DNA from 3 places in the Bradyrhizobium sp. SZCCHNR1017 genome. Region 1 is predicted to be linked to each of the others. Evidence: predicted binding sites of a transcription regulator. Region 1 holds the regulator's gene; each other region holds the start of a gene.
The links. Region 1 encodes PhoB, which activates phosphate uptake and scavenging genes when phosphate is short. Its sites were predicted from a motif close to TGTCATNNANCTGTCAT; they were not measured.
Positions count from the first base shown of each region.

Region 1 (8,009 bases):
CTGTTCAACGCCTCGCTGATCCTGGCGATCATGGTGCTGCCGTTCATCACCTCGATCTCGGTCGACGTGTTCAAGACCGTCCCGCCGGTGCTGAAGGAAGCCGCCTACGGCGTCGGCTGCACCACCTGGGAGGTCGTGCGCAGCGTCGTCATTCCCTACACCCGTGTCGGCGTGATCGGCGGCGTCATGCTGGCGCTGGGACGTGCGCTCGGCGAAACGATGGCGGTGACCTTCATCATCGGCAACTCGTTCCGTATCTCATCCTCGATCTTCGCACCGGGCACCACGATCTCGGCCGCCATCGCCTCCGAATTCCAGGAGAGCGACGGGCTGCACCAGTCGAGCCTGATCCTGCTCGGCCTGCTGCTGTTCGTGCTCACGTTCTTCGTGCTGGCGAGCGCGCGGCTGATGCTCATGCGGCTCGAAGCCAAGGCGGGAAAATAAGCCATGTCCAGCGCTGACACGCTTACACTCGATGCGCCGGTCAATCCGATCTATGCGCGCCGGCGCCGCAGAGACATCGTGATCCGCGGCCTCTGCGTCGCCGCCGCGATGTTCGGCGTCACCTGGCTGGCGCTGATCCTGTTCACGCTGTTCTATAACGGACTCGCCGGCCTCAGCCTGCAGGTTTTTGCCGCCGACACGCCACCGCCCGGCTCCAGCGAAGGCGGCCTGCGCAACGCCATCGTCGGCTCCTTGATCATGACGATCATCGGCGTCGGCATCGGCGCGCCGCTCGGCCTGTTTGCCGGCACCTATCTCGCCGAATACGGCCGCAACGACCGCCTGACCTCTGTGATCCGCTTCATCAACGACATCCTGCTGTCGGCGCCCTCGATCATCATCGGCCTGTTCATCTACGGCGCGGTGGTGGTGCCGATGGGCGGCTTCTCGGCGCTGGCGGGCTCGCTGGCGCTGGCGGTCATCGTCATCCCCGTGGTGCTGCGCACCACCGAGGACATGCTGCTGCTGGTGCCCAATCCGCTGCGCGAGGCGGCTTCCGCGCTCGGCCTGCCGCGGTCGTTGGTGATCCGCCGCATCGCCTATCGCGCGGCGCGCTCGGGCCTCATCACCGGCGTGCTGCTGGCGACCGCCCGCGTCGCCGGCGAGACCGCGCCCTTGCTGTTCACCGCGCTGTCGAACCAGTTCTGGAGCCTCAACCTCTCCAAGACGATGGCCAATCTGCCCGTCACCATCAACAACTTCGTTCAGAGCCCTTATGCCTATTGGAAGCAGCTGGCCTGGAGCGGAGCCCTTCTGATCACTCTGGCCGTGCTCGCCCTGAACATCGGTGCACGCATTCTCGGCGCCGAGAGGAACACCAAATGACCGAACTGTCCGTCTCCGTCAGTCAGCCCAATCACGCTCTTCACGGCAAGGCGCTTCCGGATGCGCCGGCCAAGGTGACTGCGCGCAACCTGAACTTCTACTACGGCGACCATCACGCGCTGAAGAACATCAACCTGTCGCTGGGCACCAACCGCGTCACCGCGTTCATCGGCCCGTCCGGCTGCGGCAAGTCGACGCTGCTGCGCATCTTCAACCGGATGTACGATCTCTATCCGGGGCAGCGGGCGACCGGGCAGCTGATGCTCGACAACACCAACATCCTCGATCCCAAGCTCGATCTGAACCTGCTGCGTGCCCGGGTCGGCATGGTGTTCCAGAAGCCGACGCCGTTCCCGATGACAATCTACGAGAACATCGCCTTCGGCATCCGGCTCTATGAGAAGATCTCCAAGTCGGAGATGGACGACCGGGTCGAGAAGGCGCTGCGCGGCGGCGCGCTGTGGAACGAGGTCAAGGACAAGCTCAACGCCTCGGGCCTGTCGCTGTCCGGCGGCCAGCAGCAGCGGCTGTGCATCGCGCGTACCGTGGCGGTCCGGCCGGAGGTGATCCTGTTCGACGAGCCGTGCTCGGCGCTCGATCCGATCTCGACCGCCAAGGTCGAGGAGCTGATCCAGGAACTCGCCGAAAACTATACGATCGCCATCGTGACGCATAACATGCAGCAGGCGGCGCGCGTCTCCGACAAGACCGCCTTCATGTATCTCGGCGAGCTGATCGAGTTCGACGACACCAGCAAGATCTTCACCTCGCCGAGTGATCGGCGGACCCAGGATTACATCACCGGCCGGTTCGGCTGACGCCGACGACATTGTCTTCAGGAGATCATCATGGCCAGTGAACATACCGCCAAGGCGTTCGACAGCGATCTGCAGGACCTCACCCGTCTGGTATCGGAGATGGGCGGCCTCGCGGAGCGGCTGATCGTCGATTCCGTCGATGCGCTGGTGCGGCGCGACATCGCGCTCGGCCAGAAGGTGGTCGCCACCGACGCCGAGGTCGACAAGCTGCAGCGCATCATCGAGGAGCGCGCCGTTCTTACCATCGCCCGGCGACAGCCGATGGCGGTCGACCTGCGTGAGATCGTCGGCGCGATGCGCGTGGCGACCGATCTGGAGCGCATCGGCGATCTCGCCAAGAACATCGGCAAGCGCGTCGCGGCGCTGGAGAGCGACTTCCATCCGCTGAAGCTGATCCGCGGGCTCGAGCACATGACCGATCTCGTGCAGTCGCAGGTCAAGACGGTGCTGGACGCCTATGCCGCGCACGATTTGCCGGCGGCGATGACGGTGTGGAAGGGCGATGAGGAAGTCGATGCCATCTGCACCTCGCTGTTCCGCGAGCTCCTGACCTACATGATGGAGGATCCGCGCAACATCTCGTTCTGCATCCACCTGATGTTCTGCGCCAAGAATATCGAGCGCATCGGCGATCACGCGACCAACATCGCCGAGACGGTGTTCTATATGATCGAAGGCCAGCAGATCATGGACAAGCGCCCGAAGGGCGACATGACGAGCTTCGCATCGACGATCCCCGGCAACTGAGAGAGACGGTTCAGACATGGGCGCCCGAATTCTGGTGGTGGAGGACGAGGAGGCGCTGACGACGCTGCTGCGCTACAACCTCGAGGCCGAAGGCTACGAGGTCGAGACCGTGGCGCGCGGCGACGAAGCCGACACGCGCTTGAAGGAGCGTGTTCCCGATCTCGTCGTGCTCGACTGGATGCTGCCGGGCCTGTCCGGCATCGAGCTGTGCCGCCGCCTGCGGGCGCGGACCGAGACCCGGCAGTTGCCGATCATCATGCTCACCGCACGCGGCGAGGAGAGCGAGCGCGTGCGCGGCCTCGCGACCGGCGCCGACGACTACATCGTCAAGCCGTTCTCGGTGCCGGAGCTCCTGGCGCGGGTGAAAGGCCTGCTGAGGCGGGCGAGTCCGGAGCGGCTGGCGACCGTGCTGTCCTATGGCGACATCGAGCTCGACCGCGAGAAACGCCGCGTGGCGCGCTCTGGTAGGCCGATCGATCTCGGTCCGACCGAATACCGCCTGCTCGAGTTCTTCCTGGAGCATCCCGGCCGCGTGTTCAGCCGCGAGCAGCTGCTCGACAGTGTCTGGGGCCGCGACATCTACATCGACGAGCGCACCGTCGACGTCCATATCGGCCGCCTGCGCAAGCTGCTCAATCCCGGCCGCGAGCAGGACCCGATCCGCACCGTGCGCGGCGCCGGTTATGCGCTCGATGATCGCTTCGCCAAGAGCGAGCAGGTGTAAGGGGCGATCCGGCGCGTGGACGAAGCAGGTGTGAGGCGCGAGGCGGCCCGATTGAGGAGATCGCGGTCCGCTTTCCGCCACGCCGCCGCCGTCTTGATCGTGTCTGCTTCGTGGCCCGTCACGATGTTTCGGTCCCAGCGGACGCCCTTGATCAAGACCATCATCATATCTCTTGCCGTGCTGCTCGGCGGCGCGGCGGGCGCCACGGCCGCCGAGCTCGAAGACGCGGTCGCGGCGGCAGGCAACGGGCAGCATGCGGCGGCGATGCGACGGCTGCTGCCGCTGGCCGCCAAGGGCGATGCGCGGGCGCAGTTCGACGTCGGCTTCATGCACGCCTTCGGCTGGGGCCAACCGCGCAACCCCGCCGAGGCGCTGGCGTGGTACCGCAAGGCCGCCGATCAGGGGCTCGCCGTCGCGCAACACTATCTCGGCATCGCCTACGTCAATGGCGAAGGTGTTGCGAGCAATTACGGCGAAGCCGGCCGCTGGTTCAGCCGCGCCGCGGCGCAGGGCTTCGCCCAGTCGCAATACATGCTCGGCCTGATGCTGCTCGACGGCCGCGGTGTGAAACAGGACGTCGTGCAGGGCTATGCCTGGCTGGTGATGGCGGGCCGTAGCGGCGTGCGATCGGCCGGCCGCGACGTGCAGCGGGTCAAGTTGACCGAGCCGCAGCGCGTCCAGGCCCAGAGTGCCATTGCGGCCTGGCGGCCGAAGCCGGAATCGGCGGAGGCCGGCATCGCCGCTCCGCGTCCGGAGCAACTGCTCGGGCTCGACCGCCACATCGGCGAGGTCGTCGATCCCACCTCGTGGCCGGCGTCGTCGATCGGCGTCGTCACCGTCGCGCAATACTCGACCGGCGGCTGGTGCACCGGCACGCTGGTCGCGCCGCGCGTCGTGCTCACCGCGGCGCATTGCGTGTTCAACGGCGTGGCGCAGGTCAGCCCCGGCAACGTCCGCTTCCTGGCCGGCATGAACAGGGGCACGCCGGCGGCATCGTCGGTCGCCGACAAGCTGATCGTGGCGCCCGATTTCGTCCCGACCCGGCACGACAGGTGGTCGCTCGACCGCTCGCCCGCCGATTGGGCGTTGATCGTGCTGAAGGACGCGCTGCCGTCGAAGCCGGTTGAGGTCAGGGCGCTGACGCGCGAGGAATTGCAGGCTGCGACCACGGCCGGAACCATCTCCGAGATCGGCTATGGCCAGGAGCGGCGCTATTCGCCGACCGGCCAGCGCAATTGCAGCGCCGGCATGACCAAGGACGGGATGCTGCTGACGGTGCATTGCCTCGCCAATTTCGGCTATTCGGGCTCCCCCATCATGGCCGAAGTCGGCGGACAGCCGGCCGTGGTCGGCATCTTCTCGGCGTTCCACGAGGAGACCCGGCTGATGTTCGCAGCCCCCGCGAGCCAGTTCGAGGCGGTCGTGCGGCGCGAGATCACGGCACAGAGTGCCTCGATGCGGTGAGCGAAGGAGGGGCGAGAGAAGAGGATGTCCCGCCGCTGGTCATGATCTGTGCGTGACTGGATAGCGGGTTGCCAAGCAAGAGGGCAATCCGGGAAGGGCCGCCCACGTTTTCCCGCAGCTTTTGCCTGCAGCGGGGGGCTTTACCGAACTGGCCTGGCTCTTGCTATAGTCCGAGTATGACGATTGTTCAAATTGATCATCCTCGTGCCCCTCGGCTGCTGTGGTGGCGATCGCAGCCCGGCCGCAACGTTGCGCTCGTCGGCGGGCTGGTCGCCGCCAACGCGCTCGCCTGGGCCTGGGCGTTCGCGCTCTACGCCGACCGGCCCGCCATCGTCGGCACCGCGATGCTGGCCTGGCTGCTCGGACTGCGCCATGCGGTCGATGCGGATCACATCGCGGCGATCGACAACGTCGTGCGGAAGCTGGTGCAGGACGGTAGCGCCCCGCGCGCCGCCGGCCTCTATTTTGCGCTCGGCCATTCCAGCGTCGTCGTCATCGCCACCATCGTCGTGAGCCTCATCGCCGGCGCCGACCTCTTGGATGAAGAGAGCGCGATCAGGGCGATCGGCGGCGTCATCGGCACGTCGGTGTCGGCCGGCTTCCTGCTGCTGATCGCGTTGGCGAACCTCATTCTGTTCGTGAACCTCTGGCGCCGCGCCGCACAGCCGCAGTCCGAGATGGAAACCGCCGGAAGCTCTGGACGGGGCATCCTCATCCGCCTGCTGCGCCCGGTGCTCCGCCTGGTGGGACGCGCCTGGCACATGTATCCGCTCGGTTTCCTGTTCGGTCTCGGCTTCGACACTGCGAGCGAGATCGGGCTTCTCAGCCTGTCGGCAACCGAGGCAGCGCGCGGCGCGAGCCTCGCCCATGTGCTGGTGTTTCCGGCGCTGTTCGCGGCTGCGATGGCCACCGTCGACACCGCCGACAGCATGCTGATGGCGGGCGCCTATCGCTGGGCGCTGACCGATCCCGCACGCAAGCTGCGCTATAACCTCGTGATCACCGGCGCATCGGTTGCCATCGCGCTGGTGATCGGCGGCTTCGAGGCGATCACGCTGTTGGCGCCGCGGCTTGGCCTGACCGGGGGATGGACGGGGGTCGCCACCGCGCTGGGCGACGATGTCGCCAATCTCGGGATCGTCGCGATTGGCCTGTTCGGACTGATCTGGGCGGTCGCCATGCTGCTCGGTCGCAGCCAGCGCGGTTCCGAGGCTATCCCCGGGGAAGCGCTTGCCAGTGTTCATGCGGGGGCGCTAAACCCGCCGGTGATACGAAGCGGAACGCTTAAGACGGGCTAGGAGCGGGGCCTTATGATGGTCGGCTCTGAGGGAACGATCAGGATGCTATGGCTGCAGGGTGCGAGCTGCGGCGGCTGCACGATGTCGATCCTGGAAAGCGGCGCGTCCGGCTGGTTCGACGAGCTGCGCCAATCCGGCATCGATCTGGTATGGCATCCCTCCGTCAGCGAGCAGACCGGAGACGAGGTGGTGGAGCTGTTGGAGGCGATCCGCGACGGTCGCGAGCGGCTCGATCTGCTGGTGCTCGAAGGCTCGGTGGCGCGCGGACCTGGCCTGACCGGCCGCTTCAACATGCTCGCCGGCACCAACCGCTCGATCTATCACTGGCTGCTCGATCTGGCGCCGCTGGCCGACTACGTCGTTGCCGTCGGCAGTTGCGCCGCCTATGGCGGCATTCCTGCTGCCGGCATCAACCCGACCGATGCGGTCGGATTGCAGTTCGAGGGCAGCGACATCGGCGGCGCGCTCGGCGCGGGCTTCCGCTCGAAACGCGGGCTGCCGGTGATCAACGTCGCAGGCTGTGCGCCGCATCCGGGTTGGATGATGGAAAGCCTGCTGGCGCTCACCTCGGGCGATCTGTCGGCAGACGGCCTCGACGCAGTCGGCCGTCCGACCTTCATCGCCAATCACCTGGCGCATCACGGCTGCTCGCGCAACGAGTTCTACGAGTTCAAGGCGAGCGCGGAGACGATGTCGGAGCGCGGCTGCCTGATGGAGCATCTCGGCTGCCGCGCGACGCAAGCGGTCGGCGACTGCAATCAGCGCTCGTGGAACGGCGGCGGCTCCTGCACCAAGGGCGGCTACGCCTGCATCGCCTGCACCTCGCCGGGCTTCGAGAGCGCGCAGAACTATCTGCAGACGGCCAAGCTCGCCGGCATTCCCGTGGGGCTTCCGACCGACATGCCCAAGGCCTGGTTCGTCGCGCTCGCAGCGCTGTCGAAATCGGCCACGCCGCGTCGCGTCCGAGTCAATGCGACGGCGGATCATGTCGTGGTGCCGCCGGGCCGTGCCGGCGACAAGCGCCGTCCATGACGCGGATCACGGTCGGACCGTTCAATCGTGTCGAAGGCGATCTCGAGGTCAGGCTCGATATCGAGAGCGGTCGCGTCACGAGGGCGGAGGTGACGGCGCCGCTCTATCGCGGCTTCGAGCAGATCCTGGAGGGGCGGCCGTCGCTGGACGCCCTGGTGATCGCACCGCGAATCTGCGGCATCTGCTCGGTGTCGCAATCGATCGCCGCCGCCGCGGCGTTGCGCCAGGCCATGGGTATTGCGGCAGCGCCAAACGGCGTCCTCGCGGCCAACATCGCGCACGCGGCCGAGAACGCAGCCGACCATCTGACGCATTTCTACATCTTCTTCATGCCGGACTTCGCCCGCGACGTCTACGCCTCGCATGCCTGGCATTCGGCTACGGCCGAGCGCTTCGCGGCGACGAAGGGCAGCACGGCCCGCGATGCGTTGCCTGCCCGCGCGCGACTGCTCGAGATCATGGGCCTGATCGCCGGCAAATGGCCGCACAGTCTCGCCTTCCAGCCAGGCGGGACGACGCGCGCGATCGAGCTCGGCGAGCGCGTGCGGCTCAACGCGATCGCGGCGTCGTTTCGCGGTTTCCTTGAACGCGTCGTGT
Region 1 is NZ_JAUHIR010000012.1:239,067-247,075, reverse strand. Features, by position in the region: gene pstC (phosphate ABC transporter permease subunit PstC) at 1-444, shown strand, start outside; gene pstA (phosphate ABC transporter permease PstA) at 448-1,329, shown strand; gene pstB (phosphate ABC transporter ATP-binding protein PstB) at 1,326-2,147, shown strand; gene phoU (phosphate signaling complex protein PhoU) at 2,178-2,894, shown strand; gene phoB (phosphate regulon transcriptional regulator PhoB) at 2,911-3,618, shown strand; gene QW863_RS26760 (trypsin-like serine protease) at 3,766-5,082, shown strand; gene QW863_RS26755 (HoxN/HupN/NixA family nickel/cobalt transporter) at 5,259-6,380, shown strand; gene QW863_RS26750 (HupU protein) at 6,396-7,412, shown strand; gene QW863_RS26745 (nickel-dependent hydrogenase large subunit) at 7,409-8,009, shown strand, end outside.

Region 2 (8,009 bases), on a different contig from region 1:
CTGCGCGAGGACGGTATCGGCGCCATCGTGCTCGGCTGCGCCGGCATGGCCGATCTCGCGCACGACCTCTCCACCGAGCTCGGAATTCCCGTGATCGACGGCGTCGCCGCAGCGGTGCGCTTCGCCGAGGCGCTGATCGGACTGGGGCTGAAGACGTCGAAGCACGGCGATCTCGCCTTTCCGCTGCCGAAGGCGCGGACGACGCTCTGACTTCAACTTGTAGCCCGGATGAGCGCAGCCTGCCCACCTGGGGAGTTCCGCAACGACCATCGACGCGCCACATTGGGATCAACCCATGGAGCCGTCGATGCCCGATCTGTCCACCCTCTCCTCACTGTCCTCCGCGCTGGCCGCCGCTGTTGCCGCCGCAGCGCCATCACTGGTCTCGGTCCATTCGCACCGCTCGCGCGCCACCGGCTTCGTCTGGAAGCCGGGCCTCGTCGTCACGGCGGACGAGACGCTTGCCGAGGAGGGCGAGATCGTGCTCGCCTTCGCCGACGGCACGACCCGCCCCGTCACGATCGCCGGGCGTGATCACACCACCGACATCGCCTTGCTCCGCGTCCAAGGCAAGGATGTCGCGGCCGCCTCGCTTGCCGGCGGCGTGCCGCCGCTCGGTGCTCTGGCCATCCTCGTCGCCGCCGATCAGGGCAAGCCGGCCGCGGCGTTGGCGATGGTCTCGCAATCGGCGGGCGCCTGGCGCAGCCTGCGCGGCGGCGACATCGATGCGCGCATCGAGCTCGACACCAGGCTGCGGCACAGCGCCGAAGGCGGTCTCGTGCTCGACGCTGCGGGCCACGCGATCGGAATGGCCGTGCGCGGCCCGCGCCGGACGCTCGTGATACCCGCGGCCACGATCGAACGGGTCGCCAGCAAGCTCGAGACGCATGGTCGCATCGCTCGCGGCTATCTCGGCGCCGGCCTGCAGCCGGTCCGGCTCGACGATGGACTCGGTGCGATGATCATGAGCCTCGACAAGAGCGGCCCGGCCGCGGCCGCCGGCCTGCGCCAGGGTGACGTCATCACCGCTCTCAACAAGGAGCCGTTCAGGGGCATGCGCGCGATGATGCGCGAACTCGGTTCGGACAGCGTCGGCGCCGTCGTCGAGGTCGCAGCGCTGCGTGCCGGCGAGCCGGTGCAGTTCGCCCTGACCATCGGCGAGAGGCCGGCGTGAGCGAGGAGGCGCGCGCGCCGATCAGGATCGCGATCGCGGTCGACGATGCCGAGCTGGCCGACCGGCTGGCGGCGCTGCTCGGCGATGTCACGGGCCTGACGCTGGTCGCGCCCGGCGAGAGCGCCGACGTCGCCGTCGCGCCGTTGCATGGCGGTGATGAGGCGCGCAGCGGCGACGACAGGATCGACGGCCAGGCGATCGATGATTTTCAGCTCACCGCGCGCGAGCGCGACGTCCTGGCGCTGATGGCCGAGGGCTGCTCCAACAAGGAGATCGCGCGCAGCCTCGGCATCTCCGTACATACGGCGAAGTTCCACGTCGGCTCGCTGCTCGACAAGCTCGATGCAACGGGCCGGACCGATGCGGTGGCGCATGCGGCGCGGCGCGGGATCATCGAGCTGTGAGACCGCAGGCCGGCGCGGCGCGCTTCACGACCTCGCGGCGAGCTACTTCCGCAAGCCGCCCATCACGCGGGGCAGCAGCGCCGCGGCCAGCATGCGATAGCCCTCCGGGGTCAGATGCACACCGTCGACCTGATGCGGCAGGCCACGGAACATGCCGTTCTCGACCATCACGACCTTGATGCGGCGCTGCGCGGCCTTGGCCATGATGGCGCTGATGCTGCTGGCGCGCTGGTCGCCGACCCCTTTGCGGGCGTCGTTGCCGCCGGGCTGCAGCACCAGCACGCGGGTTGATCCATCGACCGCGCTGTCGAAGCGGGACAGCATCCCGGCTGTGGTATCACCGTTGATGCCGGCGTTGGCGACGCTGACCCGAACGCCCTTGCCGTGGAGCATGGCCTCGAGCTGGGCCGGAAAATCCTCGCCGCGATTGACGCCCTTGCCATAGGTGTTGCTGGCGCCCAGCGCGACCACCTCGGCGGCGTCTGCCGCTCCGATCGCCGCGAACGCCAAGCCACACGCAGCTAACAGTGCCACCATCTGGCGCCAGACAAGGCGGCCCAAAGATCCCGTTGGCATTTTCTTTTCCCCCGCTTGGTGTGAGAGGAAGCGTAGCTCACCAGTCGTCTGGCGAAAAGCGCGCGGCGCTACGGGTCTCATCACGCAGCATGCGCCAAGTCGACTGTGGAAGAGTCCTGTTTCTCTCTACGCGTCATTCCGGGGCGTCCGCAGGGCGAGCCCGGAATCCATTGAGCGACAGTACAAGAGGCAAAATGGATTCCGGGCTCATCGCTTCGCGATGCCCCGGAATGACCGGAGAGCAGCAGCGTCAGGCCTTCTTCTTCACGTCCTTGACGTTGGAGAACACGATGCCTTCGGCGCGTTCCTTGGTGTAGCCGAGATAGAACTCGTTCTTGGCCAGGAACACCGGATCGCCGTCGACGTCGTCGGCGACGCCGGAATTGTTGGCGGCGATGAACGCCTCGAGCTTCTTCTTGTCGTCGCACGAGATCCAACGCGCCAGCGAGAACTCGGAGATTTCGAATTCGACCGGCAGCGAGTACTCGGCATCGAGCCGCGCCTTGAGCACGTCGAGCTGCAGCGGTCCCACCACGCCGACCAGCGCCGGCGCACCGTCACGCGGGCGGAACACCTGCACGACGCCCTCCTCCGACATCTGCTGCAAGGCTTCCTTCAGCTTCTTCGCTTTCATCGCATCGGTGAGGCGGACGCGGCGGACGATTTCCGGGGCAAAGCTCGGCACGCCGACAAAGGTGAGATCCTCGCCCTCGGTCAGGGTGTCGCCAATGCGCAAGCTGCCATGGTTGGGAATGCCGACGACGTCGCCGGCGAAAGCTTCGTCCGCGACCGAGCGGTCCTGGGCGAAGAAGAATTGCGGGCTCGACAGCGGCATGGTCTTGCCGGTGCGTACCAGCTTCGCCTTCATGCCGCGGTTGAGCTTGCCCGAGCACAGCCGCGCGAACGCGATGCGGTCGCGGTGGTTGGGGTCCATATTCGCCTGGATCTTGAACACGAAGGCGCTCATGCGCGGCTCGGCGGCGTCGACCTTGCGCAGGTTCGACTCCTGCGCGCGCGGCGACGGCGCGTAGCGGCCGAGGCCTTCGAGCAGATCGCCGACGCCGAAATTGCGCAGCGCGCTGCCGAAATAGACCGGCGTCAGGTGGCCCTCGCGGAATGCCTCGAGGTCGAACGGCTTGCAGGCTTCCTTGACCAGCTCCAGCTCGTCGGTGATCTGACTCATGTCGAGATTGGCGTTGATCTTGCCGAGCTCGGCGATGTCGATCTGCTGCGCCGCGCCGGTCTTGGCGCCGCCGCCTTCGAGCAGGCGCACGCCGCCGTCGCGGATGTCATAGGTGCCGATGAAGTCGCGGCCGCGCCCCACGGGCCAGGTCATCGGCGAGGTGTCGAGCGCCAACGTCTTCTCGATCTCGTCCAGCAGATCGAAGGTGTCGCGGCTCTCGCGGTCCATCTTGTTGATGAAGGTGATGATCGGGATGTCGCGGAGGCGGCAGACCTCGAACAGCTTGCGCGTGCGCGCCTCGATGCCCTTGGCGGCGTCGATCACCATGACGGCCGAGTCGACCGCGGTCAGCGTGCGATAGGTGTCTTCGGAAAAGTCCTCGTGGCCCGGCGTGTCCAGCAGGTTGAAGACGAGCCCTTCGAACTCGAAGGTCATCACCGAGGTGACGACCGAGATGCCGCGCTCGCGCTCGATCTTCATCCAGTCCGAGCGGGTGTTGCGGCGCTCGCCCTTGGCCTTGACCTGGCCGGCGAGGTTGATGGCGCCGCCGAACAGCAGCAGCTTCTCGGTCAGCGTCGTCTTGCCGGCGTCCGGGTGCGAGATGATGGCGAAGGTGCGCCGGCGCGCGACCTCGTCGGAGAGCGCGGAGCGGGACGGCTGTTCGGTCGTCAAACTTGTATCGGACATGAGGCGGCGGACGTCGTTTCGGGGCCAGAGAGCGGGCGATTTGATGGGAAAGGCGCGGGATCACGGCCGCCGCGCGCCCTCCATATAGGCGTTTTGCACCGCAACTCCAACCGGCGAGTTGTCCCCTCGCCCGCCCCGGATCAGTGCCGGAGCACCGACACCAGCCAGAACGTCAGCGCCGAGACGATGGCCGAGGCCGGAATCGTGAAGATCCAGGCATAGACGATCGATCCGGCCACGTTCCAGCGCACCGCCGAGGCACGGCGAGCGGCGCCGACGCCGACGATGGCGCCGGTGATGGTGTGGGTGGTCGACACCGGCACGCCGAGGAACGTCGCCAGGAACAGCGTGATGGCGCCGCCGGTCTCGGCGCAGAAGCCCTGCATCGGGTTGAGCTTGGTGATGCGCAGGCCCATGGTGCGGACGATGCGCCAGCCGCCCATCAGGGTGCCCAGCGCCATCGCGGCCTGGCACGACAGCACGACCCAGAACGGCACCGTGAACTGCTCGCCGAGATGGCCCTGCGAGTACAACAGCACGGCGATGATGCCCATCGTCTTCTGCGCGTCGTTGCCGCCATGGCCGAGCGAATAGAGCGAGGCCGAAGCGAATTGCAGGATGCGGAAGGCGCGGTCGACCGCGAACGGCGTCGAGCGCACCGAGGCCCAGGACACGATCGCGACCAGGATCATCGCCAGCACCAGCCCGACCAGCGGCGACAGCACGATCGCCAGCACGGTCTTGGACAGGCCGCTCCACACGGTGGCCGAGATGCCGGCCTTGGCGACCCCTGCCCCGACCAGCCCGCCGATCAGCGCATGCGAGCTCGACGACGGAATGCCGGCCGCCCAGGTGACCAGGTTCCAGACGATGGCGCCGACCAGCGCAGCGAAGATCACCTGCGCGTCGACGATCGCGGGATCGATGATGCCGGTGCCGATGGTCTGGGCGACGTGGAGGCCGAACACGCCGAACGCCACGAAGTTGAAGAATGCGGCCCAGAACACCGCATATTGCGGCCGCAGCACGCGGGTCGAAACGATGGTCGCGATCGAGTTGGCGGCGTCGTGCAGGCCGTTGAGGAAATCGAAGGCGAGTGCGACGGCGATGAGGCCGACCAGGATCGGAAGGCCGAGTTGAGCGTCCACGGCGCGGCCCTACCCTAGACCTGTTCGATCATGATCGAATTGATCTCGTTGGCGACGTCGTCGAAGCGGTCGGCGACCTTCTCCAGATGGTCATAGATCTCGGCGCCGACGATGAAATCCATCGTGTTGGCGTTGCGGTGCTTGAGGAACAGCTCCTTCAGCCCGATGTCGTGGAGATCGTCGACCCGTCCCTCGAGCTTGGTCATCTCCTCGGTGATCGCGGTGATCATCGGCACGTTCTGACCGATCGCCTGCAACAGCGGCAACGCCTTTCCGATCAGGTTGGCGCAGTCGACCAGCAAGGTGCCCATCTCGCGCATGGTCGGCTCGAACTCCTTGACCTCGAACAGCACCACGGCCTTGGCGGTCTGCTGCATCTGGTCGATGGCGTCGTCCATCGAGGTGATCAGGTTCTTGATGTCGCCGCGGTCGAATGGGGTGATGAAAGTGCGGCGGACAGCGGTCAGCACTTCGCGGGTGATGTTGTCGGCCTCGTTCTCGAGCTGGCTGACGCGCTGGCAATGCCTGAGGATGTCGTCGCCGCCCTGCAGCATGTCCTGCAGCGCATGGGCGCCTTGAATCACCACCTTGTTGTGGCGGGCGAACAAATCGAAAAACCGCTCCTCCCGCGGGAGGACGGCGCGAAACCAGTGCAGCATGGGACGAGATCCATCCATTCCGAAACGGGCCAGGGCCGGCCCGTCACAGAACTGTCATACTCCGGATCGCGCACCAGCAGAAGCGGTGGCCGGATCATCCACCGCTTTCTGCCCTTCCGATGATCTCTTTTCAGATCAATGACTTAGAGGGATCGCTTGAACAGATGGGCGATTTCCCCGACGACGCCGCGGCGGAAGGTGAGCACGCAGGCGACGAAGATCACGCCCTGGATCACCGTCACCCACTGGCCGAACCCGGACAGATATTGCTGCATGCCGACGATCACGAACGCGCCGACGACGGGGCCGAACACGGTGCCGAGCCCACCGACCAGGGTCATGAGCACGATCTGGCCGGACATCCCGACCTCGACGTCGGTCAGCGAGGCATTCTGGGCGACGAACACCTTCAGCGCACCGGCGAGGCCCGCCAGCGTCCCCGACAGGATGAAGGCGAGCAGCTTGTAATGGTCGGTCTTGTAGCCCAGCGAGATCGCGCGCTGCTCGTTCTCACGGATCGATTTCAGCACCTCGCCGAACGGCGAGTTGATGGTGCGGAAGATCAGCAGGAAGCCGGCGAGGAAGCCGACCAGCACGACGTAATAGAGCACCGTCGGCTTGGACAGGTCGAGGATGCCGAACATCCGGCCCTGCGGAATGCCCTGGATGCCGTCCTCGCCATGGGTGAACGGCGCCTGCAGATAGATGAAGTACAGGAGTTGCGACAGCGCCAGGGTGATCATCGCGAAATAGATGCCCTGGCGTCGGATCGAGATGTAGCCGGTGATCACCGACAGGACGAACGATCCGGCGACGCCCGTCAGGATGCCGAGCTCGGGCGGCAGCCCCCACACCTTCAGCGCGTGGGCACTGCAATAGCCGGCCGTTCCCAGGAACATCGCATGGCCGAACGACAGCAGGCCGCCATAGCCGATCAGGAGGTTGAAGGCGCAGGCCAGCAGCGCGAAGCACAGCGCCTGCATGACGAAGAACGGGTACAGCCCGGTCCACGGCACGATCGCCAGCAGCGCTGTCATGATGACGAACACGATCATCTCATCGCGCATCGCGCGCGGGGTGATCGGCAGGGTTGCGTCGGTGATGGATGTCATGTCAGGCCGCTCGTCCGGTCAGACCCGTCGGCTTCACCAGCAGCACCAGGACCATCAGAACGAAGACCACGGTGTTGGAAGCCTCGGGATAGAAATATTTGGTCAGTCCCTCAATCACGCCGAGCAGGAAGCCGGTGATGATCGAGCCCATGATCGAACCCATGCCGCCGATCACGACCACCGCGAACACCACGATGATGATGTGCTCGCCCATCAGCGGCCGCACCTGGTTGATCGGCGCCGACAACACGCCGGCCAGCGCCGCGAGCCCGACGCCGAGGCCGTAGGTCAGCGTGATCATGCGCGGCACGTTGATGCCGAACGCCCGCACCAATGTCGGATTCTCGGTGGCCGCGCGCAGGTAGGCGCCGAGCCGGGTCCGCTCGATCAGGAACCAGGTCGCCAGACAGACGACCAGGGAGAATATGACGACCCAGCCGCGATAGACCGGCAGATACATGAAGCCGAGGTTCATGCCGCCGCGGAGCTGATCCGGGATCGCATAAGGCAGGCCGGACGAGCCGAAGAAGTTCTGGAACACGCCCTGGATGATCAGCGCCAGTCCGAACGTCAGCAGCAGTCCGTAGAGATGGTCGAGCCCGGCAATCCATTGCAGCATGGTGCGCTCGAGGACCATGCCGAAGATGCCGACGATGATCGGCGCCAGCAGCAGCGCCCACCAATAATTGATGCCGCCGAGGTTCAGCAGGAAATAGGCGCAGAACGCGCCCATCATGTAGAGCGCGCCATGGGCGAAATTGATGATGTTGAGCATGCCGAAGATGACGGCAAGCCCGAGACTGAGCAGCGCGTAGAACGAGCCGTTGATCAGTCCGACCAGGAGCTGTGCGTAGAGGGCCTGCATCGTCTTGTTTCTGTTTTCTCTCGGCGTTTCCCAGAAGATGGCGGCCCCGGCGACGTTCAGCCGCCGGAGCCACAGCGGTTCATTTCTTCAACAAGGCGCACGCGCTCTTGTCGAGCGGCGTGAAGGCCTGGTCGCCCGGTACCGAGCCGACCAGCTTGTAGAGATCCCACGGGCCCTTGGACTCCGAGGGCTTCTTGACCT
Region 2 is NZ_JAUHIR010000001.1:103,813-111,821, reverse strand. Features, by position in the region: gene QW863_RS00545 (aspartate/glutamate racemase family protein) at 1-210, shown strand, start outside; gene QW863_RS00540 (S1C family serine protease) at 308-1,174, shown strand; gene QW863_RS00535 (helix-turn-helix transcriptional regulator) at 1,171-1,578, shown strand; gene QW863_RS00530 (GDSL-type esterase/lipase family protein) at 1,621-2,154, opposite strand; gene QW863_RS00525 (peptide chain release factor 3) at 2,405-4,024, opposite strand; gene QW863_RS00520 (anion permease) at 4,165-5,172, opposite strand; gene QW863_RS00515 (DUF47 domain-containing protein) at 5,187-5,831, opposite strand; gene QW863_RS00510 (branched-chain amino acid ABC transporter permease) at 5,975-6,943, opposite strand; gene QW863_RS00505 (branched-chain amino acid ABC transporter permease) at 6,945-7,808, opposite strand; gene QW863_RS00500 (ABC transporter substrate-binding protein) at 7,888-8,009, opposite strand, start outside.
Region 2: a site for PhoB is predicted at 5,873-5,889, ahead of QW863_RS00515 (DUF47 domain-containing protein). Genes of this name have one in related genera too.

Region 3 (8,009 bases), on a different contig from region 1:
GCGGCCGGCGCTGGCGACGTCGGCGTCGAGGGCCATGGCCGCATCGCCAGTTCTGTACCGCTGGGAGCCGCGAGCGCGGCGACCGTCTGCGGCGGGTCGTCCTGGGCGACCTTGGCTTCCGCAGGATCGATCTGGGCCAGGCTTTCCAGTACGGCGGTCGGCATGATCGGGCTCTTGCCACCCGGTGTCGCTGCGCCGTTGTCGAAGGAGACCATGTTGACCACCATCATGGCGATGGAGGCCGCGATGCCGACGGCGGCACCGATCTTGATGATGCTACTCAGCCGCAACGATTTGTCCGGATCCTCCGGCGGCAGGGGCATCACCACGGGATCGAGCTTCGCGCTCCAGGCACGGTGGGCCTCCTCATCGTCGAGGTCAAGGGCCGCTGGCCGGGCCGGCAGGGAGCTTGGCCGGGACACCAGATGATGCGGCAGGGGGATGCCGTCGGCGGGCGGATCGAATGCCGTCGGGCCGGCCTCCGTCTGGCGGCGGCGCGGCGCATATCTGCGGAGCTCTTCGTTCGCCCAGGGCGGCGCTGGTTTCGCCGGATCGTTCTGATCTGGAGCACTCATCACTAGCCTCCTGTCTCCGACGAACGGGTCGTGGGAGATAGCTTCAGGACGTCGGGCGCGCGCGGTCCAACCGAAGCGCACATGATGCGACATCGGGGACATTGCATCAACGCTTCCGTCGAGACCGACAGGTCCGGTTTCCTTCCGACATGCACGCCATTGTTTTCGCGCGCCCTGGTCACAATCGATGTTGCTTGGTCCCTAAGCTGATCAATGTTCTTGTCGGGAAGGGTGAGTAGGTAAGGCTATTTGATGGAAATTTCCCGGCGCGCCGCATCGGTGACTACTCGCAATGCGCGAGACCGGGGGCGAGTTCTGCGCTTTGCGGAAAGATCGGTTGGAGTATCAGGATGCCGCAGCCATCTCGACTTTGCCGCGAGGTCAGGGGCTTAGCGGACCGAGGAGTTGCAGGCGCGCCGGGAAATTCTGCAACTCAGGCGAGAAATGGCGAAAGACAAATGCGGCCGGACAATGCCGGCCGCATTCACATATCCGATCGATTCTTATTCCGCCGCCAGCGCGACGGACACACCAGCGGCTTCGATCGCAACGGCAACCGACTGGATGATGGCGGCAAAGCGCACGGCGGTCTGGATCGTGGCCGCGGGCACGCCCGCATCCTGCAGGACCTTCTCGTGCGAATCGATGCACGTGCCGCAGCCGTTGATGGCGGACACCGCGAGCGACCACAGCTCGAAATCGGCCTTGGCGACGCCGGGGTTGGCGATGACGTTCATCCGCAGCCGGGCCGGCATCGTCGCGTACTCCTTGTTCGAGGCAAGGTGCACGAAGCGGTAGTAGACGTTGTTCATGGCCATGATCGCGGCGGCCGATTTCGCCGCCGCCAAAGCGGCGGGCGACAGCTGCGCGGCCGCAACCGATTCGAAGGCCGCAACGACGCTCGGATTGCGAGTCGCAATCGCGCAGGCGACGAACAGGCCATACTTGGCCTGCGGCGACAGCGTCTCGTCGGACGCCATGGACGACAGGTTGAGCCTGACGTCCTTGGCGAAGTCCGGGATCTGGTCCTTCAGCTGCTCGATCGACATGATCAGGCGACCTTCAGGGTCTCGCCGCCGACTTCGCGGTTGCACGGGCAGAGCTCGTCGGTCTGCAGCGCGTCGAGGACGCGCAGCGTATCCTTCGGAGCGCGGCCGACATTCAGGTTGGTCGCATAGACGTGCTGGATGGTGTTGTCGGGATCGACGATGAAGGTGTAGCGGTAGGCGACACCGTCGGGCGAGCGGACGCCGAGGCCGTCGACCAATGCGCCCTTGGTGTCGGCGAATTGCCAGATCGGCAGCTTGTGCAGATCCTTGTGGTCGCGGCGCCAGGCGAGCTTGCAGAACTCGTTGTCGGTCGAGCCGCCGAGCACGACGGCATCGCGGTCCGCGAAGTCCTTCGCCAGGCGCGCGAACTCGGCGATCTCGGTCGGGCAGACGAAGGTGAAATCCTTCGGATAGAAGAAGATGATCTTCCACTTTCCAGGGAAGCTGGTCTCGGTCAGGGTCTCGAAGGCGCTCTCGCCCTTCTCCTCCTGAAGATGAAAGCCGGGTTTCACGCCGACGATTTCAAACGATGGCAGCTTGCTTCCGATTCCGAGCATTGGGGCACTCCAAGAAAATTATTGCGCTGCAATAGCGAGACGCATTGTGCATTGCAAGCGATATGCCATTCGTTTTTAGTATCAGTGGATTGTCGAAAACCCGACACGTGGCGGCAACATGCTGCGAGTGCGAGGCCGTGGCGATGGGGAGCTTTTGGATGGAGCTGGCTTGGAGCGTCGGCTTCGTGACATTGCGATCGGACATCGAGCGACGACAGCCGGAGCGCGCGCGTCGTCGCCACGGCAAAAGGAGGTTGATATCCCGCTTGGTCGAAGCGCCATGCGAAGTCGTGTTGACGGTCTCGACGACGCCCGACGTGCAATTTCTTTGTGCGGCCGAAGTGGCAAAATTGACATTATCGCCTTCGTCGCGATGCACGTTTGACCACGGCGATTCGCTAAGCGGCATCAAGGCGACAAGCCGTCGGCAGATCACGGCGCGGCACGGTGCAAGGTGTCGCGCGGCGCACAGTGTTGTCAGCTTTTCGGCAGATCGCGTCTGTTATTTCGCCTTGCTGCGCGATGACCCGACCATAGTCTCCTCGCAGATTTTCATCGGCCTGGGAGGAGTTCATCACCATGAGCGAAACCGTCTCGGCACCAAATGCAAGCGCGAGCCTGTCGATCGATCGACGATTTCTCGCGACCTCAGCCGCGCTCGCGGCAGGATGGGGAGCCCTGCCGCGGGAGCGCGCCGACATCTCGCCGCCACTCTGGTCTTCGGCCGCGAGGCGCCGCCGCACTATGCAGCCATGCCGAGCTGACGCCGCTATCCCCCCTGGACGGCCGTGAGCGGCCAGTCTCCGATGATGCGGAAACGTTCGTGGGCCTTGGCCTGGCGGAACAGCACAATCCTGTCGATCCGAAGCTCTGTCAGTGACAGTGCCGCGAATCTCTCCTGCAGCATCATCAGGATCGGCCGGCGCCGTTCGTCGGACAGCCGGCAGGTCAGCGTCATGTGGAAGCGGAAGTCCTCCATGACATAGGGATAACCCCAACGATCGAGATGATCGCGCTGCCGTGGTGTCAGCAGATCCGGCTTGCGCCGAGCGCGGTCGTCAGCCGTCATCGGAGCGCGAAATGGCTCAAAGGCCTGGACACAATCGGCCGCGAGCTGTTGCAGCGCCGGCGACGGCTCGCCGGGGATCATCGCGATGAAGCCGCTGATTGCGTCCACGATCGGACGGATGGCCGGGACGGCTCGCGGCGTGGCCGCGAACGCGGCACAGGCGCTGCGGAGCGCGGCTTCGTTCTCCGCATCGGACAGCTCGAACGGAGCCTTCAAGGTCGCGTGAAAGCCGTATTTGCGCGGGTCTGCGGTCAGCTCAGCCCAGTCTGGAAGCGCGCGGACGATCTCGCTCGGAAAGCTGCGGTCATCGCCGCTCCACGCGTCGTATCCGAGCAGGCTCGCGCCGAATTCCGCCAGGTCGGCTGTGGCTGGTGGAGCATAGTAGATCGCATAGCGCGGAAATTTGGCCATGGTTCGCTACTCCGCCGCTATGGCACGCGCCGGCCGGGCGTTCAGCCGGTCTGTCTCGGTGAGATAGACCAGCCGGCCGGACGCGATCACGGCGACGACATGGGGGCGCAACGGCACGCGGTCGTCGACCAGAATGATATCGGCGCGGCGGCCCTCAGCGAGCGTGCCGCGGTCCGCCAGCCCGGCTGCGCGTGCAGGGCCGCCCGAGATCAGATCCCAGGCGCGCGCCAGCGGGAGAACGCCCTCGGTCGCGAGCCGGTACGCTGCCAGCAACGGTGCGGGATAGTAGTAGTCGGAGGCCAGCACCGAGCAGAGGCCCTTGGCGATCATGTCGCTGGCCCTCGTCCACCCGGTATGGCTGCCGCCACGGACGACGTTGGGCGCGCCGAATACGATGGCGTCGCCGCCCTGGGCGGCCTCGCGCGCAGTCTCCTCGTTGACCGGAAACTCTGCGATGGTCACGCCCTGGCTGCGAAACGCCTTGCGCATGGCCGGGCTGTCGTCGTCGTGCGACAGCATACGGACACCAGCCTTGCGAGCGATCTCGGCCAGCCGCGCGATCGAGGCCGGAACGGCATCGGCGCGAGAGGCGATGCGCGCGACCAACTGGTCGAACTCCGCGCCGGGCAGGCCGGTGCGGTCGACCATGCGCTGGCGCTTGTGCGGCTTGTCCAGACTCGCCACCGTCGAATCCATGTGGTCGTTGAAGGCGAACAGGTCGACGCGCCGGTCAGCGAGCCACCACCCGATCTCCTCCTCGTCGTCGAGATTGAAGGTCTCGTGGCGCAGATGGAAGCGCGTGTCGGCTGCGAGCCGCGGGCGCAGCGCTTCGATCGATTCGAGCAGGCGCCGCGCATTGTCGGCGCTGCGCAGGCCCGGCTCCCACGACCAGGTCGTCGCGTGAAAGACCGTGGTGATGCCATTGCTGATGGCCTGGCGGTCGCTGTCGATCAGCGCAACGTCAGTCGGGAAATCGACCCCGGCGCGCGGCATCATCTGGCGCTCGAACGCATCGCCGTGAATGTCGACGATGCCGGGGAGCACGGTGAGTCCCTCCGCATCGAGTTCGAGACCCGACCGGCGTCCCGGTGTCCCGACGCCGGCGACGATGCCGCCGGATATGATCAAGGAGGTGTCGACGAGGTCAGTATCGACGAGGCAGCGGCCCCGCGAGATGGAGATATCGGTCATGGGGCGGCACTCTGCCGCACCGCGACGCGTGCGTCGAGGGCAGCCTCGTATTTGTCGAGAAACGCGGTGATCGCGAGCTTGCGGAAATCCGGCAGCGCCGCGCTCAGCGCCTCGTGATTCCAATCCCACCACGCCAGATCCAGCAGCCGCTGCTCGACCTCGTGCGGAAACCGGCGCTTGATCGGGCGCGCCGGATTGCCGGCGACGACGGTATAGGCCGGAACGTCCTTGGTAACGATGGCGCCAGCCGCCACAACCGCGCCGGTGCCGATGTTGCGGCCCGGCAGCACGATCGCGCCATGGCCGATCCAGACATCGTGTCCGATCTGGACATGATGCTCTCTCCGCCAGGCGAAGAACTCCGTATCGTCCGGCTCTCCTGGAAAATAGGCGCTGGCGCGATAGGTGAAATGGGCCTGCGTCGCCCGCTGCATCGGGTGGTTGCCCGGATTGATCCGGGTCATCGCCGCGATCGAGCAGAACTTCCCGATCGTCGTGTAGGTGATCTGGGAATCGTTGACCACGTAGGAGTAGTCGCCCATCGTCACCTCCTGCAGGATGGTGCGGGCGCCTATCTCGCAATAGGCGCCGAGCGTCACGTCCTGGAGCTTGGCCGAGGGATCAACGGTAGGTTCAATCGAAAGCGACTTGCCGGCCATCTCGCGTCCTGTCTCTACGCCTGTGAGGGTGTTGGATCTCCCCTATGACAGAGGCGTGACATCTGCATGACTGTGACCGGCATGTGGACGGACGTGGCGCCGCAGTGTCCCTGTCACATAACTGTAGAATCCAGACGCTAGCGATAGGCCAAAGCGAGGCGTCTGGAGAATTCAATGCTGGTGGTGGATGGCCTGACGTGCCGTTTTGGCATGAAAGCCGCAGTCGACAATGCATCCTTCTCTGTTGCACCGGGCAGCTTCGTCGGCGTGATCGGGCGTTCCGGCGCCGGCAAGTCGACCCTGCTGCGGTCCATCAATCGTCTGAGCCCGGTGAGTGGCGGGCGCGTCCTCTTCAAGGATCTCGACGTGACGGCGCTGCGCGGCCGTGACCTGCGGCAGTGGCGCGCGCGCTCGGCGATGATCTTCCAGCAGTTCAATCTGGTCGGCCGATTGGACGTGCTGACGAACGTGCTGATGGGGCGACTGGCCGAAATCCCGTCGTGGCGCTCGCTGGCGCTGCTCTGGCCAGCGGAGGATGTCGCCATGGCGCTGTCCGCGCTCGAACAGTTCGACATGGCCTCCCTCGCCGCGCAGCGCGCCGATCAGCTCTCGGGCGGGCAGCAGCAGCGCGTCGCGATCGCGCGCGCGATGGTGCAGAACCCCGAGATCATTCTCGCAGACGAGCCGATCGCCTCGCTCGATCCCCGTAACACCAAGATCGTGATGGACGCGTTGCTGCGCATCAACAAGCATTTCGGCATCACCGTCGTCTGCAATCTGCATTCGCTCGATCTGGCGCGCAGCTATTGCGATCGCCTGATCGGCATGGCGACCGGACGGATCGTGTTCGACGACGTGCCGTCGGCGCTGACGGCGCAGATCGCACGTGAACTCTACGATCTCGAGGCGGACGAGGTGATGGGTTCGATCCATCCGGCACCGGCGGCAACGGTGCCGGTACTTGGCGAAGCGGCCGTGGCCTGAGACGCGGATTTCTGCAAGCTCGAGCTTCCGCATGGCGCGGGGGCGAGACCTGTTACTTACTGCAACAAGAGGGCATGTTATGATCAATCGTCGCATCGTTCTGGCGGGCGTCGCTGCGCTGGCTTTCACGGCCTCGGCGTCAGCCGAGGACTGGAAGGCGAAGTATCCTGAGCTGACCTTCGCCGTGGTCCCGGCAGAGAACGCCTCGGGTGTCACCGAGCGCTGGACGCCTTTCGTGAACTATCTCTCGAAAGAGCTGGGCGTGAAGGTGACGCTGCGTATCGCCAACGATTATGCGGCCGTGATCGAAGGCCAGCGCGCCGGCAACATCCACATCGCGAGCTATGGCTCGGCGTCGTTTGCCCGCGCCCGGCTCACCGGGGTCAAGACCGATGCCTTCGCCAACGACATCAACTCCGACGGCAGCACCGGCTACTATTCGGTGTTCTTCGTCAAGGCGAGCAGCCCGTACCGGAAGGTCGAAGACCTCAAGGGCAAGAATTTCGGCCTCGTCGATCCGAACTCAACGTCGGGCAACAACGTGCCCCGCTTCGAGCTCAACAAGATGGGCGTGACCGACGCCGAGACGTATTTTGGCAAGGTTGTCTTCACCGGCAGCCACGAGAACGCGGTGCTGGCCCTTTCGCAGGGGACTGTCGACATCGCGGCCAACCAATGGACGAGCGACAACGATTCGACGTTGGCCCAGATGCTGACCAAGGGCATGCTGAAGAACGCTGACGGTTCGCCGATGAAGAAGGACGACTTCCGCATCATTCACAAGTCGGCGCCGATCATCAACGGCCCCTACGCCTACAACACGGACCTGCCGGACGATCTGAAATCGGCGATCGCCAAGGCCTTCTTCGATGCGCCGATCAAGGACAAGGCCGCCTTCGACCGTCTCTCCGACGGCCAGAAGAAGGGCTTCCACCCTGCCACGACGAAGGACTGGGATGGCACGATCGACCTGATCAAATTCGTCGACAGCCTGCGCAAGAAGGCGTCCTGATCGACGATCCATCGATGGTGAGCCGGGTCTCGTGGGGCCCGGCTCGTCCGTTGAAGAATCCCTCGCACGTCCGAACCAAGAGCAGCACGAAGCCGATGGCTGTTGCCGTTTCGATCCTTCCGAGCCAGCAGCTTGCGGCTCTGAACGAGACCTATCGGCGGGCCGTTTCGCGCCGTCGATTGCGTCTTGCCCTGTCCGCCATGGTATTCCTGGCGGTGCTCTTCGCCGCGGCCATCGGTGCCGAGGTCAATCCGCGGACGTTCTATACCTACTTCGGCAACTTCATCAGCTACTTCGATCGCATCTTCACGCTCGACGACGGGCAGCGGGTCTGGACCAATCTGCCCGAATGGTTCTGGGGCTTCAAGAAGTGGATCAAGCTTCTGGCAGAGACGCTGCTGATCAGCTACGTCGGCACGATGGCCGGAATGCTCGTCGCATTCGGTCTCAACTTCTTCGCCGCCGAGAACACCTCGCCCGCGCCGTGGATCCGCTTCACGGT
Region 3 is NZ_JAUHIR010000010.1:166,870-174,878, reverse strand. Features, by position in the region: gene QW863_RS24025 (sel1 repeat family protein) at 1-575, opposite strand, end outside; gene QW863_RS24020 (carboxymuconolactone decarboxylase family protein) at 1,079-1,624, opposite strand; gene QW863_RS24015 (peroxiredoxin) at 1,627-2,181, opposite strand; gene QW863_RS24010 (hypothetical protein) at 2,340-2,945, shown strand; gene QW863_RS24005 (DUF1045 domain-containing protein) at 2,951-3,661, opposite strand; gene QW863_RS24000 (alpha-D-ribose 1-methylphosphonate 5-triphosphate diphosphatase) at 3,668-4,852, opposite strand; gene QW863_RS23995 (DapH/DapD/GlmU-related protein) at 4,849-5,511, opposite strand; gene phnC (phosphonate ABC transporter ATP-binding protein) at 5,686-6,495, shown strand; gene phnD (phosphonate ABC transporter substrate-binding protein) at 6,575-7,507, shown strand; gene phnE (phosphonate ABC transporter, permease protein PhnE) at 7,603-8,009, shown strand, end outside.
Region 3: a site for PhoB is predicted at 5,556-5,572, ahead of phnC (phosphonate ABC transporter ATP-binding protein). Genes of this name have one in related genera too.